DNA from 3 places in the Kitasatospora sp. RG8 genome. Region 1 is predicted to be linked to each of the others. Evidence: riboswitches for the same ligand, from Rfam matches in the RefSeq annotation. Region 1 holds a riboswitch; each other region holds the start of a gene.
What was found. Region 1 has a riboswitch for cobalamin ahead of J5Y04_RS03220 (HoxN/HupN/NixA family nickel/cobalt transporter). Riboswitches for the same ligand answer to the same signal wherever they lie in the genome.
Positions count from the first base shown of each region.

Region 2: another riboswitch for cobalamin. It lies ahead of J5Y04_RS14245 (peptidase); the one in region 1 lies ahead of J5Y04_RS03220 (HoxN/HupN/NixA family nickel/cobalt transporter).
Region 3: another riboswitch for cobalamin. It lies ahead of J5Y04_RS06740 (CoA-acylating methylmalonate-semialdehyde dehydrogenase); the one in region 1 lies ahead of J5Y04_RS03220 (HoxN/HupN/NixA family nickel/cobalt transporter).

Region 1 covers NZ_JAGIYX010000002.1:64,595-72,098, reverse strand. Annotated here, with positions in the region: gene nusB (transcription antitermination factor NusB) at 1-176, opposite strand, end outside; gene efp (elongation factor P) at 181-744, opposite strand; gene J5Y04_RS03235 (Xaa-Pro peptidase family protein) at 830-1,936, opposite strand; gene rpmG (50S ribosomal protein L33) at 2,262-2,426, shown strand; gene J5Y04_RS03225 (type B 50S ribosomal protein L31) at 2,472-2,723, shown strand; gene J5Y04_RS03220 (HoxN/HupN/NixA family nickel/cobalt transporter) at 2,832-4,046, opposite strand; cobalamin riboswitch at 4,079-4,270, opposite strand; partial or broken gene J5Y04_RS03215 (ArsR/SmtB family transcription factor) at 4,352-4,693, shown strand; gene J5Y04_RS03210 (SRPBCC family protein) at 4,898-5,383, opposite strand; gene J5Y04_RS03205 (RNA polymerase sigma factor) at 5,380-5,898, opposite strand; gene J5Y04_RS03200 (DUF3995 domain-containing protein) at 6,037-6,489, shown strand; gene J5Y04_RS03195 (Fpg/Nei family DNA glycosylase) at 6,506-7,315, opposite strand; gene J5Y04_RS03190 (AAA family ATPase) at 7,483-7,504, opposite strand, start outside.
Region 2 covers NZ_JAGIYX010000007.1:268,488-275,991, forward strand. Annotated here, with positions in the region: gene J5Y04_RS14225 (GNAT family N-acetyltransferase) at 1-186, shown strand, start outside; gene J5Y04_RS14230 (acyl-protein synthase) at 183-1,361, shown strand; gene J5Y04_RS43195 (acyl-CoA reductase) at 1,358-3,988, shown strand; gene J5Y04_RS14240 (phenylacetate--CoA ligase family protein) at 4,044-5,318, opposite strand; cobalamin riboswitch at 5,490-5,648, shown strand; gene J5Y04_RS14245 (peptidase) at 5,746-6,876, shown strand; gene J5Y04_RS14250 (flagellar hook-length control protein FliK) at 6,906-7,385, shown strand; gene J5Y04_RS14255 (prenyltransferase/squalene oxidase repeat-containing protein) at 7,492-7,504, opposite strand, start outside.
Region 3 covers NZ_JAGIYX010000003.1:316,840-324,343, forward strand. Annotated here, with positions in the region: gene J5Y04_RS06720 (enoyl-CoA hydratase) at 1-304, opposite strand, end outside; gene mmsB (3-hydroxyisobutyrate dehydrogenase) at 301-1,185, opposite strand; gene J5Y04_RS06730 (enoyl-CoA hydratase/isomerase family protein) at 1,182-2,255, opposite strand; gene J5Y04_RS06735 (acyl-CoA dehydrogenase family protein) at 2,255-3,403, opposite strand; gene J5Y04_RS06740 (CoA-acylating methylmalonate-semialdehyde dehydrogenase) at 3,400-4,899, opposite strand; cobalamin riboswitch at 5,101-5,292, opposite strand; gene J5Y04_RS06745 (TetR/AcrR family transcriptional regulator) at 5,684-6,406, opposite strand; gene J5Y04_RS06750 (amidase) at 6,549-7,504, shown strand, end outside.

The DNA of each region.
Region 1 (7,504 bases):
CCCTCGACCAGCTCCATCGTGTACTCGCCGACCTGCGGGGTGCCCTCGTCCGGCTTGGGCTCCCGGGCACGGGCCACCCAGTCCGCGAGGACGGTCAGCGGGTCGACGTTGCGGTGGTCGGCCTCGAAGAGGATCTGGAAGGCCCGCGTACGGGCCTTGCTGCGTGCGGCCGACACGGACTTACTTCACCCGGCCGAGGTAGCTGCCGTCGCGGGTGTCGACCTTGATCTTCTCGCCGGTCACGATGAACAGCGGGACGGCGATCTCGGCGCCGGTCTCCAGGGTGGCCGGCTTGGAGCCACCGGTGGAGCGGTCGCCCTGCACACCCGGCTCGGTGTGGGAGATGGTCAGCTCGACCGAGGCCGGGAGCTCGATGTACAGCGGGGCGCCCTCGTACATGGCGACCAGGGCCTCGAAGCCCTCCAGCAGGTACTTGGCGGCGTCGCCGACGACGGCGGGCTCGACCGTGGTCTGGTCGTAGGTGTCCGTGTCCATGAACACGAAGTTCTCGCCGTCCTTGTACGAGAACTGCATGCCGCGCTTGTCGACGTTGGCGGTCTCGACCTTGGTGCCGGCGTTGAAGGTCTTGTCGACGACCTTGCCCGTCAGGACCTCCTTGAGCTTGGTCCGCACGAAGGCCGGGCCCTTGCCGGGCTTGACGTGCTGGAACTCGACGACGGACCAGAGCTTGCCGCCCTCCAGCTTGAGGACCATGCCGTTCTTGAGATCGTTCGTGGAAGCCACGGGCGCACTTACTCCTGGATATAGCTGTCAAGGAACCAAGGGGTGCGTCCTGCCGGCTGCGGCAGCCTCCCGGGCAGCCGCGGGCCTACAGGGCGAGGAGCTCCTTGGTGGTGATGGTGAGCAGCTCGGGCCCGCCCTCTTCGAGGGGGCGTACGACGAGCGTGTCCTCGATCCGGACGCCGCCCTTGCCCGGGAGGTGAACCCCCGGACCGACGGTGACCGGTACGCGGCTGTCCAGTTTACCCATGTCCGACGGACCGAGGCGCGGCGCCTCCCGGATCTCCAGCCCGATCCCGTGACCGACCGGGTGCGGCGAGCTCTCGGTGTGCCCGGCCGCCTGGAGGATCTCCCGCGCGGCCTGGTCGGGTACGTACTGCTCGACCCCCGGCCCGAGCGCCTCCCGCCCGGCCCGCTGCGCCCGGAAGACCAGCCGGTGCAGCTCGACCTGCCAGGGCGCGGGGGCGGCCCCGATCACGAAGGTCCGGGCGGTGGAGACGCCGTACCCCCGGTACTGCGCGCCGAGCACCACGGTGAGGAAGTCGCCCTCCTCCACCCGCCGGTCGGTCGGCTGGTGGGCCTGCTGGCCGGAGTGGCTGCCGGTGCCGACCGAGACCGGGAAGGCCGCCCGGTCCGCACCGTGGTCGATCATCCGGCGCTCCAGCTCCATCGCCAGGTGCCGCTCGGTGCGGCCCACCAGGATCGACTCCAGCAGCTCGCCGAGCGCCTGGTCGGCGATCTCGGCCGCGATCCGCAGGTCGGCGATCTCGTGCTCGTCCTTGACCACCCGCAGCCGCTCGACCGCCTGCCCCAGGTCCGCGAGCCGGACCCCCTCGGCCAGGCCCGCCACCGCCCGGTGCCGGCTGACGGTCAGGTCGTGCTCCTCCACCGCGAGGTCCGACACCCTCAGCCGCGCCGCCGCGGCGGCGGCCGCCAGAGCGGTGTCCGCCCCCGCCGCCACCGGCACCTGGGTCACGTCCTCCGCGATCAGGTGCTCCCCGGTGTCGTCCGGCGGAAGGTCGTCCGGCAGCGCCAGCAGCACCCGCTCCCGGGTCAGCAGCAAGGTCGCCCCGCATGGCGGACACCCGGTCAGGTACCGCACGTTCGCCGTCCGGGTGATCAGCGCCGCATCGACCCCGGACGCACTGCAGTGCTCCCTCAGGCGCTCCCGCCGGCCCGCGTACGCATCAGACATGCGTCGAGCCTACGGAGCCCCACTCCGATCCGCCCGCCGAGCGCCCCCACCCGGGCACGTGTCGCCCCGGGCCGGGCGGCCGGGCCCTCCCCCGGCACGGCCGCCCCCTGCTCCAGGCCCCCCGCACGGGAAGTCGGAGGGGCCGACTTCCCGTGCGGCGGTGGCACACGGGCCCGACCGGGTCACGGCGCTCCGGCGGCCCGGGAATGGGCGGGGCGGGGCTTGCGTTGGAGCAGACGAAAACGACATCCATTCCCGCGTACGGCCTCGACCGGCCCCCGAACGAGCCGGCCGCGACCGTGCCTCCCACCCCAGGAGGATTCCCATGGCCCGCAGCGAACAGCGCCCCGTCGTCCGGCTCAGGTCCACGGCCGGGACGGGCTTCACGTACGTGACCCGCAAGAACCGCCGCAACGACCCGGACCGGCTGGTGCTGCGCAAGTACGACCCGGTCGCGCGGCAGCACGCCGACTTCCGCGAAGAGCGCTGAACCGGCCCGCTCCTCTCCCCCGTCCCGCCCCCGAAGGAGGCCCTCATGAAGCCCGGCATCCACCCCGCCTACCGCCCGGTCGTCTTCCGCGACAAGGCCGGCGGGCTGGCGTTCCCGACCCGCTCGACGCTGACCGGCGACGGGACGGTCGAGTGGGAGGACGGCACCACCTACCCGGTGGTCGACGTCGAGGTCTCCTCGGCGAGCCACCCCTTCCACACCGGCCGGTCCCGCGTGACGGACACCGCCGGCCGTGTCGAGCGCTTCCACCGGCGGTACGGCGAGCGGCGCGGCTGAGCCCGCGCGCGAACGCCGAAGCGGCGCCCGTCCGGCCCTCACGGGGCCGGGCGGGCGCCGCTTCACGTCCGCGGGCCGCTCAGCGCGGCGGCGGGGCGGGGACCACCGCTACTTCGCCGGCCCCGGGGCGGCACCCTCCGGGGCGACGGCCTGCGCCGCGCCGGTCGGCGAAGCGCCGCTCTCCGAAACGGCCGTCGCCGCCCCCGGCACCGCCGCCTTCGCGCTCGGGCTCCACCGCTGCTCGACCCCCGCGAGCCGCCAGTAGGCGATCGCCGCCGCCCAGACCACCACGAACAGCGCGACGATCGCGTAGCCGACGTTGTCCAGCGAGATGTCCGCGATCCAGCCGCTGACCGGGTCGGTCAGGTCCAGCTTCTCGTGCAGGACGCCGACCAGCTCGATGGTGCCGATGATGAACGCGACCGCGATCGACAGCCCGGTGATGGTCAGGTTGTAGTACACCTTGCGTACCGGGTTGGAGAACGCCCACTGGTACGCGAAGTTCATGAACGTCCCGTCCAGCGTGTCGAACAGGCTCATCCCGGCGGCGAACAGCAGCGGCAGGCAGGCGATGGCGTACCAGGGCAGGCCGGAGGCCGCACCGGAGCCGGCCATCACCATCAGGGTGACCTCGGTCGCGGTGTCGAAGCCGAGGCCGAGCACCATGCCGACCGGGAACATCTGGCCGGGCCGGGTGATCGAGCGGGTCGCCCGGTTCAGCACCCGGGCCAGGAAACCGCGCGAGTTGAGGTGCTCCTCCAGCTCCGCCTCGTCGAAGTGCCCGGCCCGCATCTTCCGGAACACCTTCAGGATGCCGAACAGGGCGGCCAGGTTGAGCGCGCCGATCAGGTAGAGGAAGGCGCCGGAGGCGGAGGTGCCGATCATGCCGAGCCACTTGTGGGTGGTCGACTCGTCGTCCATCAGCGTGTTGGCCAGCTGCGCGCCGCCCGCCACCAGCGTGGCCATGAGGACGACCATCGAGGAGTGCCCGAGGGCGAACCAGAAGCCCACCGAGACCGGCCGCTTGCCGTCCGCCATCAGCTTGCGGGTGGTGTTGTCGATCACCGCGATGTGGTCGGCGTCGAAGGCGTGCCGCATGCCGAGGGTGTAGGCGGTGATGCCCAGACCCACCCCGAAGACCTGGGTACCGACCTCGTACTTCTCGGGCGCGACGAGGAAGATCAGCGTCCCGAACGCCACCACGTGCATGGCCAGGATCACCCCGACCAGCCCGGCCGTGCGGATGGTGTCCTCTCGTCTCCACCGGAAAGTGGGCAGGACGGACGGCGCCGCCGGAGCAGCGGCGGTTTCGGGCAGGGTCATCTGCGGATCACGCTCCAGCACCTCGTGGAATGACGTTCGTGAGATGCCGTGGCCGGTCTCCTGGCTGACGGGGCTTCCGTACCCGCCTTCCCAGGCGCGCGATGCGCCCAGTGGCGTCGTGGGTACGGACGACTCCCCCGATCACAGTGGCGAGGGCCGCTCCGGACTTGGACCTTGAGGGTCCGTCACCGGTCTTCCCGAACACCACGGCGGGCTACACCGTAGGGGGCCGCGCATCACCCTTGCAAGGCTGCGCACCTGCGCAGGTGTCCAGGATCACAGGCCGGGGCTGCAAGAATGTCCGCATGCATCTCGTACCGGCCGACCGTGCGGGCCAGCGCACCATCGACGGGCACCGGGTCTGCGAGGCCATCGCCGCCATCGGCGACACCGGACACGTCCGGTCCTGGGCCGAGCGGTTCTCGCTGCTCGCCGACCCCGGGCGGCTCTCCCTGCTGCTCGCCCTGCACCGTGCCGGTCCGCTCGCCGTGACCGACCTCGCGGTGGCCACCGGCATGCGCGATCCCGCCGTCTCCCAGGCGCTGCGGCTGCTCCGCACGGCCGGAGTGGTCACCGGCGACAAGGACGGTCGTGTGGTGCGCTACCGGCTCGTGGACGACGCCATGCGCCCCCTGCTGGACGAGTGCGCCGCCGCCGAGCACCACGAGCCCGCGCCCGACACCTCCCCGGCCACCGCGGGCACCACCGACCACGAGCCCGCCGTCGCGGCCGGCTGACCCAACGCCCGGCGCGGTCGCACCGCACCCGCCCCGGCCGGGTGCGGACTCCGTGCGCCGTCCCACCCGCTCCACCCGGAGCGCGTCGTGCCGGCGGCCGCCCGGCGGCCCGGGTCAGCCCTCCCCCTCCCGCACCAGCCGTTCGAAGCGGCGCAGCGAGCGCCGGGCCAGCGGGTCCGTCGCGGGCCGCAGGGCGCCGGCCACCAGGCCGGCGGCGGGGAGGCGGAAGGCGCCGAGGAAGGCGAACCGGGTGCCCCCGGGCTCGGGGCGGGCGGCCATGCCGCCGAGCAGGAAGCGGCTGCGCATCAGGCACCAGCCCGGCGTCAGCTCGACGTCGAAGCGGGCCCGCAGGCGGCTGTGGCCCACCACCAGGGCCTCGGCGCGGCCGTCGGCCGGGCCCGCGGTGAGGCGGACCGAACGCAGGTCCGGCAGCCAGCGCGGCAGCCCGTCCTCCAGGTCGGCCGCGGCGGCCCAGACCCGGTCGAACGGCGCGTCGATCACCGTCTCGCGGACGCTGGCTCCGGGGGTGACGGCGGCGACGACGTGCAGCCGGCGCACCGGATCGAAGGCCGCCACCGGCCAGGGGATCTGCGTGCTCACTGCTGCCACGCCCTTCGGAAGCTGAGTCGGGCCCGGGAGAGCCGGGACTTCACGGTGCCGGCCGCCACGCCCAGCAGGTCGGCGGTGGACCGCTCGTCCAGGCCCTCCAGGTCGCGCAGCACCAGGACGGCGCGGTGTTCGGGGCTGAGCCGGGCGAGGACGTCCTCGATGTCGGCGGCCAGCTGCGGGTCCCCGGGGCGGGGCAGCTCGGAGAGGTCGGCCGGGACGCAGCGGGCGACCCGCCGCACGTGCCGGACCGCCTCCCGGACGGCGATCGAGCGGACCCAGCCGAACAGCGCGGCCGGGTCCTGGAGCTGGCCGAGCTTGCGGAATACGGCGATCAGCGCCTCCTGGGTGGCGTCGGGGCCGTCGTCCAGGGCGATCGGGCCGCAGAGCCGGCGGACGTAGGGCGTGACCAGCTCCAGCAGCTCACTCACGGCCAGCTGGTCGCCGCGCTGGGCGGCGCGGACCAGGGCGGTGACATCGCTCGCGGTTCGGGTGTCGGGACCATCCACATCCGCAACAGAGGCGGCGGACGGCCCGGACGTTCCCTCGCCCCCGGGGCTTTCCGGTGTGACGCTCGCCACGGGAACGTCCGGCGGGCCGGGCCGCTCCTGGGGGTGCCACACCGTCGCATCCCCTGGGGGACCACCGTGAACCGTCGCCGTACCGCCGCTCTCGCCGTCGCCACCGTCCTCGCCGCCGACGGCCTGCTGCACGTCTACTGGGCCACCGGCAGCACCTGGCCCGCGGCCGACTCCGCGTCGCTCTCCCGGGCGGTGCTCAACGCCGACGTGCCGTTCACGCCGCCCGTGGTGCTGCCGCTCGCCGCGGCGCTGTTCTCCGGGGCGGCGCTGGTGCTCGCCCAGGGCGGGGTGCTGGACGGGCTGGCCCGCCGGTTGCCCGCGGTGGCGCTGCGCTGGGGGCCGCGTGCGGTGGCCGGCGGGATGCTCGCCCGCGGGCTGGCCGGGCTGGTCTGGGCCACCGGGATCGGGGCCGACACCGGGTCCGTCTTCTACCCGCTCAACCTGGCCCTCTACACGCCGCTCTGCCTGGCCGGCGCGGCCGCCGCCTGGTCGGTGGCGCGGGACCGGGCCGACGGCTGACCGGGCGTCACGGGCCTCAGGCCTGCTGGCAGGCCGGGCACCAGAAGAGGTTGCGGGAGGCGTGCTGCTCCGTCCGGACGTCCGTCCCGCAGACCAGGCAGGGCATCGCGGCCCTGCGGTAGACGTAGACCTCTCCGCCGTGGTCGTCCACCCGGGGCGGACGGCCCATCGCCTCGGGGGTGTGCTCCGGGCGGACGGTGTCGATCCGGCCCGCGCCGACGCCCTCGTGCATCAACGCGACGAGGTCGGCCCAGATCGCGTCCCATTCGGCGCGGGTGAGGTCGCGCCCGGCCCGGTGCGGGTTGATGCCGTGCCGGAACAGCACCTCGGCGCGGTAGACGTTGCCCACACCGGCCAGCACCTTCTGGTCCATCAGCAGCGCGGCGACCGTCGTCCGGCTGCCGGATATCCGCCGCCAGGCGGGCTCCGGGTCCGCGTCGGCGCGCAGCGGGTCCGGGCCCAGCCGGGCGGCGACGGCGGCCTTCTCCGCGTCGGTGATCAGCGCACAGGTGTTGGGGCCACGCAGGTCGGCGTAGGCGTCGTCGTTCTCCAGCCGCAGCCGGACCAGGCCGACCGGCTCGGGCGCCGGCCCCTCGCCGAAGGTGAAGCCGCCGTAGAGGCCGAGGTGGACGTGCACCCACGCGTCGCCCTCGAAGCCGAGGAAGAGGTGCTTGCCGGTGGCCTCGGCCCCGGTCAGCAGCCGGCCGTCGACCAGCCCGGCGCTCTCGGCGAACCGGCCCTGCGGGCTGGTGGCGCGGACGGGGCGGCCCCCGAAGACCCGGGCGCTCTCGGCGGCGAGGCGGTGGATGATGTGGCCTTCCGGCACGGGCGTCGGCTCCCCCGGGTGGTTCGACAGGACGCGTCCATCATCGCAGCCGGCACCGACAGCCCGGCCGCACGAAGGCTCGGACGAAGGCGGGTACGAAGGCGGGTACGAGGGCCGGGTACGACGGCCGCGTACGAGGGCCGACGGCGACGGCCCGGGGCGGCAGGTCAGCGGACCGGGATGCCCATC
Region 2 (7,504 bases), on a different contig from region 1:
GTGGCCGCCTACCCGGCGATGCGCCGCGAGGAGAACGGCTTCCGCGACCACGTGGTGATGGCCCGCACCCTTCAGCCGCTCGACTTCCGCGGCCTGTCCATCGACACCGCCTTCCAGCCGTTCGCCGAGCAGTACATCGAACTGTGGAAGCACCAGAACCTCAACACCAACGGGATATTCCGATGAACCAGTACCTGCGCCCGGTCGCGGTACCCGACGCCGATGCGCTGGCCCACGTACAGCAGCTCTGCGACATCGCCGAGCCGTACCAGGCCGGCCCCGACACGGACCGCCTCTTCACCGCGGCCATGAACGAGTCCAACGCCTGGCACGCGGCCAGGTCCCCGTTCTTCGACCGGCTGCTCAAGGCCAGCCCGGGTGGCGGACGCCCGCTCGACGGCATCGAGGAACTCGACCGGCTCCCCTTCGTCCACGCCAACTTCTTCAAGGCCCACGAGATCCTCTCGCTGCCCCGCGAAGACGTCCTGCTGCACCTCACCTCCTCCGGTACCACCGGCCAGAGGTCGCAGATGTTCTTCGACGAGTTCACCCTGCGCAACGGCCAGCGCATGGTGGCCCGGGTCTTCGACCACTACGGCTGGATCGACGAGCGGGAGCCGGTCAACTACCTCCTCTCCAACTACCAGCCGCGGCCCGGCCTCAACCTCGGCACCTCGTTCACCGACGAGTACCTGTGCCACTTCGCCCCGGTCCGCTCGGTCGAGTACGCCCTCAAGCACACCGGCAGCGCCCACGAGTTCGACCCCTTCGGCTGCGTCCGCACCCTGATCCGCTACGCCGAGGAGGGCGCCCCGGTGCGGATCCTCGGCTTCCCCGCCTTCCTCTCCTTCACCCTGGACCGGATGCGCGACCTGGGCATCGGCCCGCTGGAGCTCTCCCCGCGCTCGCTGGTCGTCTTCGGCGGCGGCTGGAAGGGCCACGCGGACCAGCAGGTCGCCAAGCCCGAGCTCTACCGGCGGATCCACGATCAGCTGGGCATCCCGGACGAGCGGATCCGCGACGGCTTCGGCGCCGCCGAACACTCCGTCCTGCACATGGAGTGCCCCAACCACCGGCTGCACGTGCCGGTCTGGGCCCGGATGCTGGTCCGCTCGGTGCGCGACCTGACACCGCTGCCGTACGGCGAGCCGGGCTACGCGCAGTTCGTCTCGCCGTACATCACCTCGGTGCCCGCCCAGTCCGTCCTCATGGGCGACCTGGTCACCCAGCACGCGCCCGAGGAGTGCGGCTGCGCACTTCCCACCCCCTGGTTCACCGTGCACGGCCGGGCCGGCCTCAGCCGCAACCGCAGCTGCGCCATCGCCGCCGCCGAACTCCTCAAGACCGAGAAGGCCTCATGACCAGCCCCACGACGCCCGACGCGACTCCCGACACGACGCCCGACGCGACCCCCGACCGGCACTACTGGCAGGGCAGCTGGGTCGACGACACCGAAGCCGGGCGACGCCTCGCGGAGCTCGACACCTGCGCCACCGAGGCCCTCGCCGTCCCGCTCAGCCCGCTGACCGTGCTCGCCGCCTGCGACCGGCTCGCCGGCGTCCTGGCCGACCCCGCGAGCGAGCAGCACCGCCGGCTCGCCCGGCTGCTCGACGAGTCGGGCGTCGGCCCCGCGGAGCGCGAGCGCACCCTGCACGACCTCACCGAGGCGCTCGGCCGCGAGGCCCTGGAGACCAAGGTCACCCGCGAGCTCGGCGGGATCGACCCCGGACGGCTGGCCCGCTTCGACTTCCGCCGGGAGATCTTCGAGGGCTGGCTGCCGGTCGGCCTGCTGGTGCACATCGCCCCGGGCAACGCCCCCGCCGCCGGGGCGCTCAGCGTGGTCGAGGGCCTGCTCGCGGGCAACCTCAACATCGTCAAGACCAGCGGCGGGAGCCGCTTCACCCACGCCCTGCTCGCCGACCTGGCCGCGCTCGACCCGACCGGCGCCATCGCGGCGCGCACCGTGGTGCTGGGCTTCCCCTCGTCCCGCACCGACTGGCTGGCCCGGCTCTGCGGCGCTGCCGACGCGGTCGCCGCCTGGGGCGGGGAGGAGGCGGTGAACGCCATCGCCGCCCTCACCCCGCCCGGCTGCCGGCTGGTCGACTGGGGCCCCAAGCTCTCCTTCGCCTACCTCACCGCCGACGCCTGGTCCGATCCCGAGGTGCTCGCGGGCATCGCGCAGGACATCTGCCGCCTGGAGCAGCAGGCCTGCGCCAGCCCCCAGGTGATCTACCTGGACACCGAGGACCAGGACCGGCTCTTCGCCTTCGCCGAGCGCTTCGCCGCCGTCCTCGCGGCCCGGCCGCCCGCCGCGGCCGAGCCGGAGCTGCTGGAGAGCGCCGAGATCACCAACACCGTGCTGGTGGCCCGGCTGGAGGAGCACCTGGGCCTCACCAAGGTGCACGCCGACCCCGCCGCCCGCTGGCACGTCCTGGCCGACACCCGCGTTGCCCTGCGGGCCTCGCCGCTGCACCGGACCGTCTGGGTCAAGCCACTGCCGCGCAAGCGGATCGGCGAGGTGCTGCGCCCGATGCGCCGCTACCTGCAGACCGCCGGCATCGGCGCCTCCCGCCGCGACACCGCCGAGCTGGCCGGGGCGGTCCTGGCCGCCGGGGTCCAGCGGGTCACCGTCCCCGGGCGGATGCTGGACAGCTACGACGGCGAGCCGCACGACGGCGTGTACGCGCTGCAGCGCTACAGCCGCCGGGTGGACGTCCAGCTGGACGCCCGCTTCGCCTCCGACGCCTGCCTCGACGACCTGGTCGGCGCCCGGGAGCTCGCGCCCCCGCCGGTGCCGGTGACCGCGAAGACCGACTTCGAGCAGCTGCAGGGCGACCTCGGCCGGGCCGAGGTGTTCTTCCGCAGCGGGGGCAGCTCCGGCGCGCCCAAGCTGTCGGCCTTCAGCTGGGACGACTACCACGAGCACATGCGGCACGGGGCCGAGGGGGTGCTGGCGGCGGGCTTCGACCCGCGCACCGACCGGGCGATGAACCTCTTCTTCGGAGGCCAGCTCTACGGCGGCTTCCTGAGCTTCTACTCGGTCCTGGAGAACCTGCGCGCGGTGCAGTTCCCGATGGCCGCCCAGGACGACCACGCGGCCGTCGCGCGCTCGATCGTCGAGCACCGGGTGGACACCCTCTTCGGCATGCCGAACTACCTGCTGCGGGTCTTCACCGAGGGTGCGGTCGTGCTCCGCGGGTACCGCGGGGTGCGCAAGCTCTTCTACGGCGGAGAGCACTTCCCCGAGCGCCAGCAGACGTGGCTGCGTGAGGAGTTCGGCGTCGAGCTGATCCGCTCGGCCGCGTACGGCAGCGTCGACGCCGGCCCGCTGGGCTACCAGTGCCCGGACGCCGGGGGACGGGTGCACCACCTGTTCAGCGGGCTCCAGACACTGGAGATCCTCGACCTGGAGGAGGACCGCCCGGCCGATCCGGGCGAGGCCGGGAGGCTGGTCTTCACCGCGCACAGCAGGCGCGGCCAGCGCCTGGACCGCTACGAGATCGGCGACCTCGGCCGCTGGGTGGACGGCGCCTGCCCCTGCGGGCGGCGCACCCCGCGGTTCGAACTCCTCGGCCGCTTCGGCGACATCTTCCGCAGCGGCAGCCACTTCCTCAACTACCGTCGCTTCGTGCTGGCGGCCGAGGAGCGGCTGGACCACCACGGAGCCCTCCAGCTGCTCCTCGACGAGGACGAGCACAGCGCCCGGGAGACGCTGACCGTCCGCCTGGAGGCGGACCGCTCGCACTCGGACGCGGGCGGGGACCCGCGCCCGGATGGACGGCCGCGCCCGGGCGGAGGCCTGGGTGCGGGCGAACAGCCCGACGCGGTACGGGAGTTCCTCGACGCCTACCCGGACCTGGCCGCCGCCGTGGTGCGCGACCGTCTGGTGGAGCTGTCCGTGGAGCACGCCCCCGCCGAGGACTTCGAGCGGACGGCCGCCAGCGGCAAGCTCCTCGCCGTCGTCGACCGCCGGGCCCGCAACCGCTAGGGGACGGCTGCCGGCCCGTGGCTCCCGCAGCACCGCACCACGGATGCTGCGGGAGCTACCCCATCCGCTCGTCGAGGAGACGGATCAGCTTGCCGGTACGGGAGTTGACCGCGAGGCCGTCCGGGGCGACCCATTCGAAGGCCAGCGGGTGGATCAGTCCCTTGCGGACGTGGTCGGCGAACATCGGCCGGGTCGCACCGAGACGGGCGGTCAACTCCCGTGCCAGGGCGGGATCCTCCCCGCCGGGAGCGGCGAGCCGCAGTACCAGCTCGTCCCGCTCGGCCCGGTGCCGCAGGACCACCTGATGGCCGACGACCGGGCCGTCCCCGCCGGCCGCGGCCAGCAGGGCGCGCAGGTCCTCCAGGTAGACGGTGACCACCCCGACCCGGGCGCCCTCCTCCGAGCGCCCCAGCAGCCGCAGGCGGCGCCGCGGGAAGTCGACCCACTCGGCGAGGTCGCCGACCGGGTAGCGGATCACCGGCATCAGGCGACGGACCAGATCGGTGGCCACCACGCGGCCGGGCCGGCCCTCCTCCTCGACCGGCTCGCCGGTCTCCGGGTCGAGCAGTTCCACCACCTTGTCCGCCGTGAAGACCTCGTGCACCCGGCTGTCCGGTTCCCCGGCCACCGGACCGGCCAGGACGCCCGCGTCCACGCTGGCGTAACCGATCGACCGGACGCTCACGTGGGGGAAGGCGGTGGTGAGCAGTGCCACCTGGTCCGGGTAGCAGGCCTCGCCGGCGAAGAGCGCGACGCGGACGTCCGGCAGGGTCCCGACGGTGTCGACGACCTCGCGGGCCAGCCGGCACAGCGACGTGGGCGGCGCGGCGACCACGGTTGCGGAGAAGTCGCGCAGGGCCTGGATGGTGGCGTCCAGCGGCGCGGCACCGCCGATCGGCAGCTGGACCGTGGGGACGGGTGCCTCCTGCAGGCAGTTGAGGGTGAAGACGAAGCTGGAGTAGAGCTCCCCGGCGTAGAACAGGTTGGCGACCCGGTCCCCGGCACGCAGCCCGGCGGCCGGCAGGCCGCCGCCGAACGTACGGCTCATGCGGCGCCACTCCGCGCGGGTGTACATGGACACGCGCGGCGCCCCGGTGGTGCCGCCGGTCTTGAAGACGATCCCGTCGTCGTGCGGTCCGGTGAGCACCCGGCTGCGGTCGATGCCGTGGGCCGCCCAGTAGGCGGTGTGGTCGGTCAGCGGCAGTGCGGTGAGGCCGGTGGGGTCGGCGGGGCTGGTCAGGTCGTCCGGGAGGCCGGCGTAGAGGTCGCGGTAGAAGGGGGAGTTCTCCCGTGCATGGCGGATCAGGTCGGATATCTGAGTGTTAGTCACATCATATGAGTCTAGACCTGTACAAATGCCTCGCCTGCGCCGGGTGGGGCGAGCGGTCCCAGCCGGTTGCGCCACCCGGCCGGGCCCAGGGGCCACCGCGGCGCAGCCGGACGGTTCGGTGCCGGTGGCACCGATGGTGGCGGCGGGGCACCGTGATGTGACGCACCATCCCTTGACCGGATCTTTTCCGTTTCGCCATGATGAACCGTCATGTTCTGACTCCGCCGATGGGGGAAGTCCGGTCCGAATCCGGCGCTGACCCGCAACGGTAGGCCGCCGACGCCACGTCGGCGGCGAGCCCGAGTACCCGTCGGCGGAGGTGTGTCACCCCTCCTCCCGTCGTGGTCTGCGGGCCGGAGCTCCGAGGGCTGCCCGGCCGTTGCCGACGCCCTCCGGGCCCCTGCGTCCAGGCCCGGAAAGGCATCCCATGCCCACGCCCCGCCGCACTCTCGGTCTGCTCGCGATACCCGCCCTGGCGCTCGCCACCGCGCTCCCCGCGGCCACCACAAGCCACGCCGCACCCGCAGCCCACGCCGCACCCGCAGCCCACGCCGCACCTGACGCCCACGCCGCACCCGCCGACGCGGCGTCGTCCCGGACCGTCCGCCCCGACGCCGCCGCGGCCGGCTGGCTGGCCCGCCGGCTCGTCGACGGCGACCACTTCGAGTCCGTCTTCAACGGCACCGCCTACCCCGACCAGGGCCTGACCATCGACGCCGTGCTGGCCTTCGCCGCCTCGCACGGCTCCGAGCAGGCCGCCGCGAAGGCCACCGCCTGGCTCGCCAGGCCCGAGATCATCAGCGGCTACCTCGGCGACGGCACCACCGAGGCGTACGCGGGCGCGACCGCCAAGCTGCTGCTCGCCGTCGAGGTCCGCGGCGCGGACCCGGCGAGCTTCGGCGGCGTCGACCTGTCGGCCCGGCTGCGTTCGCTCCAGACCGCCGAGGGCCGGTTCTCCGACCGCTCGCAGTGGGGTGACTACAGCAACGCCTTCGGGCAGTCGCTGGCCCTGATCGCCCTGTACCGCACACCCGGTGGCGCCCCGTCGGCGGCCGTGGACTTCCTCGCCGGCAGCCAGTGCGCGGACGGCGGCTTCCCGGTCTCCTTCGGTCAGGCCACCTGCACCGGCGACCCGGACGCCACCGCGCTCGCCGTCCAGGCCCTCGCCGCCACGGGACGGGCCGCCAAGGCGAGCGCCGGCCTCACCTGGCTGACCTCCCAGCAGGGTGCCGACGGCGGGTTCGCGGCCGCCGGGGCGAGCGCCTCCAACGCCAACACCACGGGCCTGGCCACCCAGGCGCTGCTCTCCGGCGGACGCCTCGGGGCCGGCCTCAAGGGCTGGAGCCGGCTGGTCAAGTTCCAGCAGGGATGCTCCACGGACCCGGCCGTCCGCGGCGCGGTCGCCTACGACGCGTCCGGCTTCAACGCGGGCAACGGCGCCCGGGCCACCGCGCAGGCCGTCCTCGGCCTCGCCGGCACCCCGCTGACCACGCTCTCCGCCGCCGGCGCACGCCCCGACGCGCCCACCCTGGCCTGCCCGGCACCGGCCTCCCGCTGAACAGGGCCGTCCCCAGGAGGAGTTATCCGATGACCGACACCCTCACCCCGGCCCGTCCGGTCCGCCGCACGCTCGGGTCGATCGCCGCGGCCGCGGCCCTCACCGCCGGCCTGCTCGGCGTCAGCGCCGTCCAGGCCCCGCAGGCCCGGGCCGCGGCCTGCTCCGGGACCACCGGCGTCACGGTCGTGGTCGACTTCACGGCCGTCGGCGGCGGCATCCAGACCGGCTGCGCCCCCGGCGACCCGGCCAGCGGACTCGCCGCGCTGACCGGCGCCGGGTTCTCGTACGCCTTCCACCCGCGCTTCCCGGGCTTCGTGTGCAGGATCAACGCGCTGCCGACGACCTGCACCAACCCGACCGGCAGCGCCTACTGGTCGTACTGGCACGCCCAGCACGGCGGCCCCTGGTCGTACAGCAGCCTGGGCGCCGGCAGCTACAACCCGGCTCCCGGCGACGTCGAGGGCTGGTCCTTCGGCGCCGGCGCCCAGCCGGGCATCACGGCGCCCTGACACCCTGCCGTCCGAAGGCCCCGACGCCCGGAGGCCCTGACGCCGGGAGGCACGCCGACGCCCCGACCCTTCCGCGGAAGGGCCGGGGCGCCGGTTGCACGTGCGGTCAACTGCCGAGG
Region 3 (7,504 bases), on a different contig from region 1:
CGACCGCCGCCACGACGGGCTTGCGCAGGGCGGCGAAGCGGTCCCAGGCGGCGAACCAGTCGCCGAGGTAGGCGTCGACGAAGTCGAGGGACTGCATCTCCTTGATGTCGGCGCCGGCCGCGAAGGCCTTCTCCGAGCCGGTGACCACCAGGCAGCCGATCTCCGGGTCCCGGTCGAACTCCGCCGCCGCTGCGACGACTTCGTTCATCAGGAGGGTGTTGAGCGCATTGAGCGCCTTCGGGCGGTCGAGCGTGATCAGCCCGACCCGGCCCTTGCGCTCGGCCAGGATCGTCTCGTACGTCATGCGGAATCCTCCCGGAGGGTGGTGATGATGGCGGAGAAGTCCAGACCGCCGGCCTCGCCCTGAGCAAAGGAGGCGAACAACTCGGCTGCCCTTCTGCCCAGTTCGGCCGGAACGGCGGCGGAGCCGGCCGCGTCGGCGGCGAGCTTGAGGTCCTTGGCCATCAGCGCGGCGGCGAACCCGGCCGCGTACTCGCGGTTCGCCGGGCTGGTCGGAACGGGGCCGGGAACCGGACAGTTGCTGGTGAGCGCCCAGCACTGCCCGGAGGCGGTGGAGGCCACGTCGAACAGGGCTTGGTGGCTCAGACCGAGGCTCTCCCCGAGGACGAACGCCTCGCCGACCGCGATCATGGAGATGCCCAGGATCATGTTGTTGCAGATCTTCGCCGCCTGCCCGGCGCCGGACGCTCCGCAGTGGACGACCCGGCGGCCCATCTCCGCCAACACCGGTTCGGCGTCGGCGAAGTCGGTGTCGTCGGCGCCGACCATGAACGTCAGGCCCGCCGTCTCCGCACCGGCCACGCCACCGGAGACCGGTGCGTCGACGGCGCGGTGTCCGGCTACCCGGGCGAGGTCGGCGGCCACCCGGGCGTCCCCGACCGCGATGGTGGAGCAGTCCACGAACAGCGCGCCTCGGGCGACGGCGGTGAGCTCCTGGTACGCGTCCAGGACGTGCCGCCCGGTCGGCAGCATGGTGATCACCAGGTCGGCGTCGCCGACCGCCTCCGCCGCCGAGCCGGCCACGGCCACACCGTTTCCGGCAGCGCGCTCCCGGGCGTGCTCCGCCAGGTCGTAGCCGGTCACCCGGTGGCCGGCCCTGACGAGGTTGGCGGCCATCGGGCCGCCCATGTTGCCGAGTCCGACGAATCCGATGCTGTGGGTCACCAGCGCTCCAGGGGTGTGGTGGCGGCGAGGCCGAGTTCGCGCTCGCCGAGCGGGGCGAAGTAGCGGGCCACCGCGGCGGGTTCGACGGCGCCGAGCGTCGCCGGGCTCCACCGCGGGGAACGGTCCTTGTCGATCACCTGGGCCCGGATGCCCTCGGCCAGGTCGGCGGTGGCGAGGGCCGCGCACGAGGTGCGGTACTCCTGGTCGAGCACCGCCTCCAGCGGGCCGAGGGCCCGGGCCCGGCGCAGGGCCGCCAGCGTGGCCTTCACGGCGGCAGGAGAGTTCGCAGCGATCCGGTCGGCGGCCTTCTTCGCCTCGGGTTCGCCGCTCTCCCGCAGCCGGCCGAGGATCTCCTCGACGGCGCCCGCCGCGTAGCAGCCGTCGATCCACGCCCGCTGTCCCTCCAGCACACCGGCGGGCGCCGGCTGGACGTGCCGTTCGAGGGCATCGTGCACGGGCAGTTCGGCGAGGTCGTCCAGCAGCGCGGCCAGCCGCTCGGCAGGGACGAAGTGGTCGCCGAGCCCGCACAGCAGCGCGTCGGCGGCACCGACGGATCCCGCGGTCAAGGCGAGGTGGGTGCCCAACTCGCCCGGTGCAAGAGCGAGCAGGTAGGTGCCACCCACGTCCGGAACGAAGCCGATGCCCGCCTCGGGCATGGCGATGCGCGTAGTCTCGGTGACGATCCGGACCCTGCCGTGGGCGGAAACGCCAACCCCGCCGCCCATCACGATGCCGCTCATGAGCGCGACATAGGGCTTGGAGTAGCGGGCGATCCGGGCGTTGAGGCGGTACTCGTCCCGCCAGAACTCCTCGACGGCGCCCGGGTCGCCGCCGGTGGCGGCGCGGTGGATGGCGACGATGTCGCCGCCGGCGCAGAAGGCCCGCTCGCCGGCGCCGGTGACGACGACGGTTTCGACCCTCTCGTCCTCCTCCCAGGAGTCCAGGGCTTCGGAGATCCTCCGCACCATGCCGTGGGTGAGGGCGTTCAGGGCCGCGGGGCGGTTGAGGACGATCAGGCCGGCCCTGCCCTCGCGCTGGACGAGGACCTCGTCGACGGCGTTCCCGGTCATCACGCGGCTCCGGTCAGGCCGCGGGCGACGATGACGCGCATGATCTCGTTGGTTCCTTCCAGGATCTGGTGCACCCGCAGGTCGCGGACGATCTTCTCGATGCCGTACTCGGCCAGGTAGCCGTAGCCGCCGTGCAGTTGGAGCGCGGCGTTGGCGACCTCGAAGCCGGTGTCGGTGGCGTAGCGCTTGGCCATCGCGCACAGCTGCGGCGCCCGGGGATCGCCCCGGTCCAGGGCGGTCGCGGCCCGCCAGAGCAGCGACCTGGCCGCCTCCAACTCGGTGGCCATGTCGGCGAGTCGGAACTGCAGGGCCTGGGCGTTCAGCAGCCGGGCGCCGAACGCCTCGCGATCGGCCAAGTAGCCGGTGGCCCTCTCCAGGGCGTCCTGCGCGCCGCCGAGGGAGCAGGCGGCAATGCCGAGCCGGCCGCCGTTCAGCCCGTTCATGGCGATCCGGAAGCCCTCGCCCCGGGCCCCGAGGAGCCGGTCGGCGGGCAGCCGGACACCGTCCAGCCGCACCTGGCGGGTCGGCTGGGCGTTCCAGCCCATCTTGTTCTCGTTCGGCCCGAAGGAGACCCCCGGGTCGTCGCGTTCCACGACGAACGCGGAGACCCCGCCTGCCCCCGGTCCACCGGTGCGGGCCATCACCACGTACACCTGCGAGGCTCCCGCACCCGAGACGAACTGCTTGACGCCGTCGAGGATCCAGTGGTCACCGTCCCGGCGGGCCCGCGCGGTCAGTGCCGCGGCGTCCGAGCCCGCACCGGGCTCGGTGAGGCAGTAGCTGCCGAGCTGTTCGGCCGCGCAGAGGCCGGGCAGCCAGCGGGCGCGCTGGGCGTCGTCGCCGTAGCGGTCGATCATCCAGGCGACCATGTTGTGGATGGACAGGTAGGCGGCGATGGACGGGCAGCCGGTCGCCAGCGCCTCGAAGACGAGGACGCCGTCGGCGCGGGTGAGTCCGGAGCCACCGGACTCCTCACGGACGTAGACGCCGGCCAGGCCGACATCCGCCGCCTTGCGAAGCACGTCAACGGGGAAGTGCTTGGTCTGGTCCCACGCGACCGCGTTCGGGGCAAGGTGCTCGCGGGCGAAGGCCGTCGTCGTGTCCGCGATGGCGCGCTGATCCTCGGTGAGGTCGTGCACGGCGCTCATCCCATCGTCGGCATGGTGAAGCTCGCGCCCTCCTTGACCCCGGAGGGCCAGCGCGAGGTGACGGTGCGGGTGCGGGTGTAGAAGCGGATCGAATCAGGCCCGTGCTGGTTGAGGTCGCCGAACGCGGAGCGCTTCCAGCCGCCGAAGGTGTGGTACGCGATCGGCACCGGGATCGGCACGTTGACCCCGACCATGCCGGTGTTCACCCGGCGGGCGAAGTCCCGGGCGGTGTCGCCGTCCCGGGTGTAGATCGCGACACCGTTGCCGAACTCGTGCTCGCTGGGCAGCCGCAGAGCCTCCTCGTAGTCGGCGGCACGCACCACGGTCAGGACGGGCCCGAAGATCTCCTCCCGGTGGATCCGCATGTCCGACGTGACCCGGTCGAACAGCGAGGCGCCGAGGAAGAAGCCGTCCTCGTGGCCCTCCAGCCGGAAGTCCCGCCCGTCCACGACGAGTTCGGCTCCCTCCGCGACCCCGAGGTCCAGGTGGCCGCGCACCCGGTCCAGGGCGTCGCGCCCGACCAGCGGCCCGAAGTCGGCCGCCGGGTCGTCCGAGCGCCCGACCTTCAGTGCGGCGATCCGCTCGACCAGTTTCGCCACCAGGGCGTCCGCGGTCTCCTCCCCCACCGGGACGGCCACCGAGATCGCCATGCACCGCTCACCGGCCGAGCCGTAGCCGGCTCCGATCAGCGCGTCGGCCGCCTGGTCGAGGTCGGCGTCCGGCATCACGATCATGTGGTTCTTCGCACCGCCGAAGCACTGCGCCCGCTTCCCGTGGGCGGCGGCCGTCGCGTACACGTACTGCGCGATCGGGGTGGATCCGACGAAGCCGACCGCCTCCACCCGCGGGTCCTCCAGCAGGGTGTCCACCGCCTCCTTTCCGCCGTTGACCACGTTGAGCACGCCCGGCGGCAACCCGGCCTCCAGGAAAAGCTCGGCCAGCCGCAGCGGCACCGAGGGGTCGCGCTCGGAGGGCTTGAGGACGAAGGCGTTGCCGCAGGCCAGCGCGGGCGCGGCCTTCCAGAGCGGGATCATCGCCGGGAAGTTGAACGGCGTGATGCCGGCGACCACGCCGAGCGGCTGGCGCATCGAGTACACGTCGATGCCGGTCCCGGCGTTGTCGGTGAACTCGCCCTTCAACAGGTGCGGGATCCCGGCGGCGAACTCCACGACCTCCAGGCCGCGTTGGATGTCGCCGTGGGCGTCGGCCACGGTCTTTCCGTGCTCGGCGGAGAGCAGCCTGGCCAGCTCCTCCTTCTCCTGCTCGACCAATTGGAGGAAGCGCAGCAGGACGCGCGCCCGCCGCTGGGGATTCCAGGCCGCCCACGCGGGCTGGGCCTGCGCGGCGTCGGCGATCACCGCCTCGACCTCGGCGCGGTCGGCCAGCGGCACCCGGGCCTGCACCCGGCCGGTGTTGGGGTCGTACACGTCGCCGAAGCGGCCGGACGTGCCGGCGGTGCGCTTGCCGGCGATGAAGTGGGTCAGTTCTCGGACCATCGGGTTCCTTCTCTCGACAGGGGTGGGGAGAGGAGGAATGGAGAGCAGCGCCATCGCCGGCGATCGGGCGCACGGTCATGCGTCGTCGCGGAATGGCGTTGCTGACCTACCGTCAGGCGCGGTGGCACCTGACGGTCGGCAGCACGGCAGCGGAACGGGAACAGCAGCCCGGAGTCATGCGTGTCGTCTCCATCCTCGTGGAAAACACGAACCACCCGCGGCCGGTATCCTGACTCCCGGATCACCGCGCGCCCCCGGGCCTTCCCGGCTGGCTGCCAGTGGCCTTCATCTGCGAGGACGAACTCCCCGGTCACAGTGGCGGGACCGTGCCGGACTCACACCGGCTTCCCTGACACCGCGGACCTGTCGTCGACCATATAGTTGGACGTCCTAGTAAGTCCAGAGGTCCGGGTTCGCGCCGCGCCGCGCCCTCGGGATCCCACTGCGCCGAGCACCGTGCGGGTGGTGCGATCGACGCGGAGCACAGGTGGGCACGGCCCCTGGCGGCAGCCTGACGTGCCGTCGGGATGGATGCCGCCCCCCTCGACCCGCTCGGCCGAGACGGCCCCCGGACGCATGCCCCGGCCCGCCACCCGGCTCATGAGCGCGCCCGGTCGGCTGGGCTCTTCCACCCGCCCGGGCGCCGCGCCGGCGGTGCGGCCGCCGGGTGGTCACCGTCGGCGGCGGCCTCAGTAAGGGTGAGGGTCGGGGCCGGGTGCCGGGGCTCGGGCCGGCCGGCCGCGCTCTCGTCGATCCAGCGGGCCGCGTTTCCGTCGTCGGCCCGTCACGCCTGACTGGTCGGCCGCAGTTCCCGCTCGAGAGCGGAAAGGGCGAACGTGTGCGCGGAGGCGTGCTGCCAGCGCGGGCGTCCGAACATCACGTCTCCGGACAGCCCGTTGAGCATGGCCACGGCCCTGATGACGAACTCGGACGGATCCACGTCGGCGAACTGCCCCAGGGCCCGGCCTTCGAGAAGGATGGCTTCCAGGCGCTCTTCCCAGGCGTCGGACAGTGCGGTGAGAAGCTGCCGGCCGGCGTCGTCGTGGCACTGGGCCAGCACCTGCGTCCACAGCGCGTAGCGTTCGTCGCCCTGGTGGCGGGGCAGGTAGAAGCGGACGAACAGTGCCAGCTTCTCCGAGGGGGAGGCGGCCTGGTCCGCGGCCTGCTGGAACCGGGTCACGAGGTCCGCTTCGCTCCATGCGAGGACTTCGAGCAGGAGGCGGTCCTTCTTGCCGAAGTGGTACAGGATGTGCCCGGTGCTCATGCCGGCCCGCGCGGCGATGTCCGACATCCGCACGGCTGCGGGGCCCTTCTCGGCGATGGCGCTGATCGCGGCCCGCATCGCCCGTCCCCGCGCCTCGTCGCCGGTGGGCTGACGCTTCCGGTCGACCGAGGCCAGAGCCGGCTGCGGGGTGGCCCCGGACTCCGCGTTCGGCGCGGGCCCGATCGCGTTCTTCGGTGAGGGGCGGGACTGCGGCCGTGTGGGCTCGTTCTCTGGCGTCGGCATGGCCTCACCTCGGTTTCTGGGGATCTAGATCCGTAGTCTAGACTGAAAATCTAGACAGTGCGACTGGAGCCCGAAGCCCGCGTGTGCGCGGTCCGACGCCCAGCGGTTCGCCTGTCCGACCCACCCTTCAGGAGGCACCCGCATGACGCGCGGATTCGACGTTGTGGAGACCTGTATCGCCGACCTGCGCGCGGCGCTGGAGAAGGGCGAGACCACCGCGGTCGCCCTGCTCGACGCGTACCTCGCGCGCATCGACGCGTACGACCGACCCGGAACCGCCACCGCACTCAACGCGATGGTCGTGATGAACCCGGACGCCCGCGCCGAAGCAGAGGCCTCCGACGCCCGCCGCGCGCGCGGCGAGACGCTCGGCCCGCTCGACGGCATCCCGTACACCGCGAAGGACAGCTACCTCGCGAAGGGCCTGACGGCGGCGGCCGGTTCACCGGCGTTCGAACACCTCGTCGCCCAGCGCGACGCGTTCGCCATCGAGCGGCTGCGCGCGGGCGGGGCCGTGCTCATCGGCCTGACCAACATGCCGCCGATGGCGAACGGCGGCATGCAGCGCGGCGTGTACGGTCGCGCGGAGAGCCCGTACAGCGCCGACTGGCTGACCAGCGCCTACGGCTCCGGCTCGTCCAACGGCTCGGGCACTGCGACCGCGGCGTCGTTCGGGGCGTTCGGCCTCGGCGAGGAGACCTGGTCGTCGGGCCGGGCCCCCGCCTCGTACAACGCGCTGTGCGCCTACACCCCCAGCCGCGGCGTGATCTCGGTGCGCGGCAACTGGCCGCTCGTCCCGACCATGGACGTCGTCGTCCCGCACACCCGCACCATGGCCGACCTGTTCGAACTGCTCGACGTCATCGTGGCCGACGACCCGGAGACCCGCGGCGACCTGTGGCGCGCGCAGCCGTGGATCCCGTTGCCCGCACCGTCGCAGGTGCGCCCCGCCTCGTACCCGGCACTCGCTCCCGCGGACGCGGCGACGGCGCACGCCACGCTCGCCGGCAAGCGCGTCGGCGTCCCCAGGATGTACATCAACGCCGACCCCGGCGCGGGGACCAACCCTGACGGCGGCATCGGCGGCCAGACCGGCCG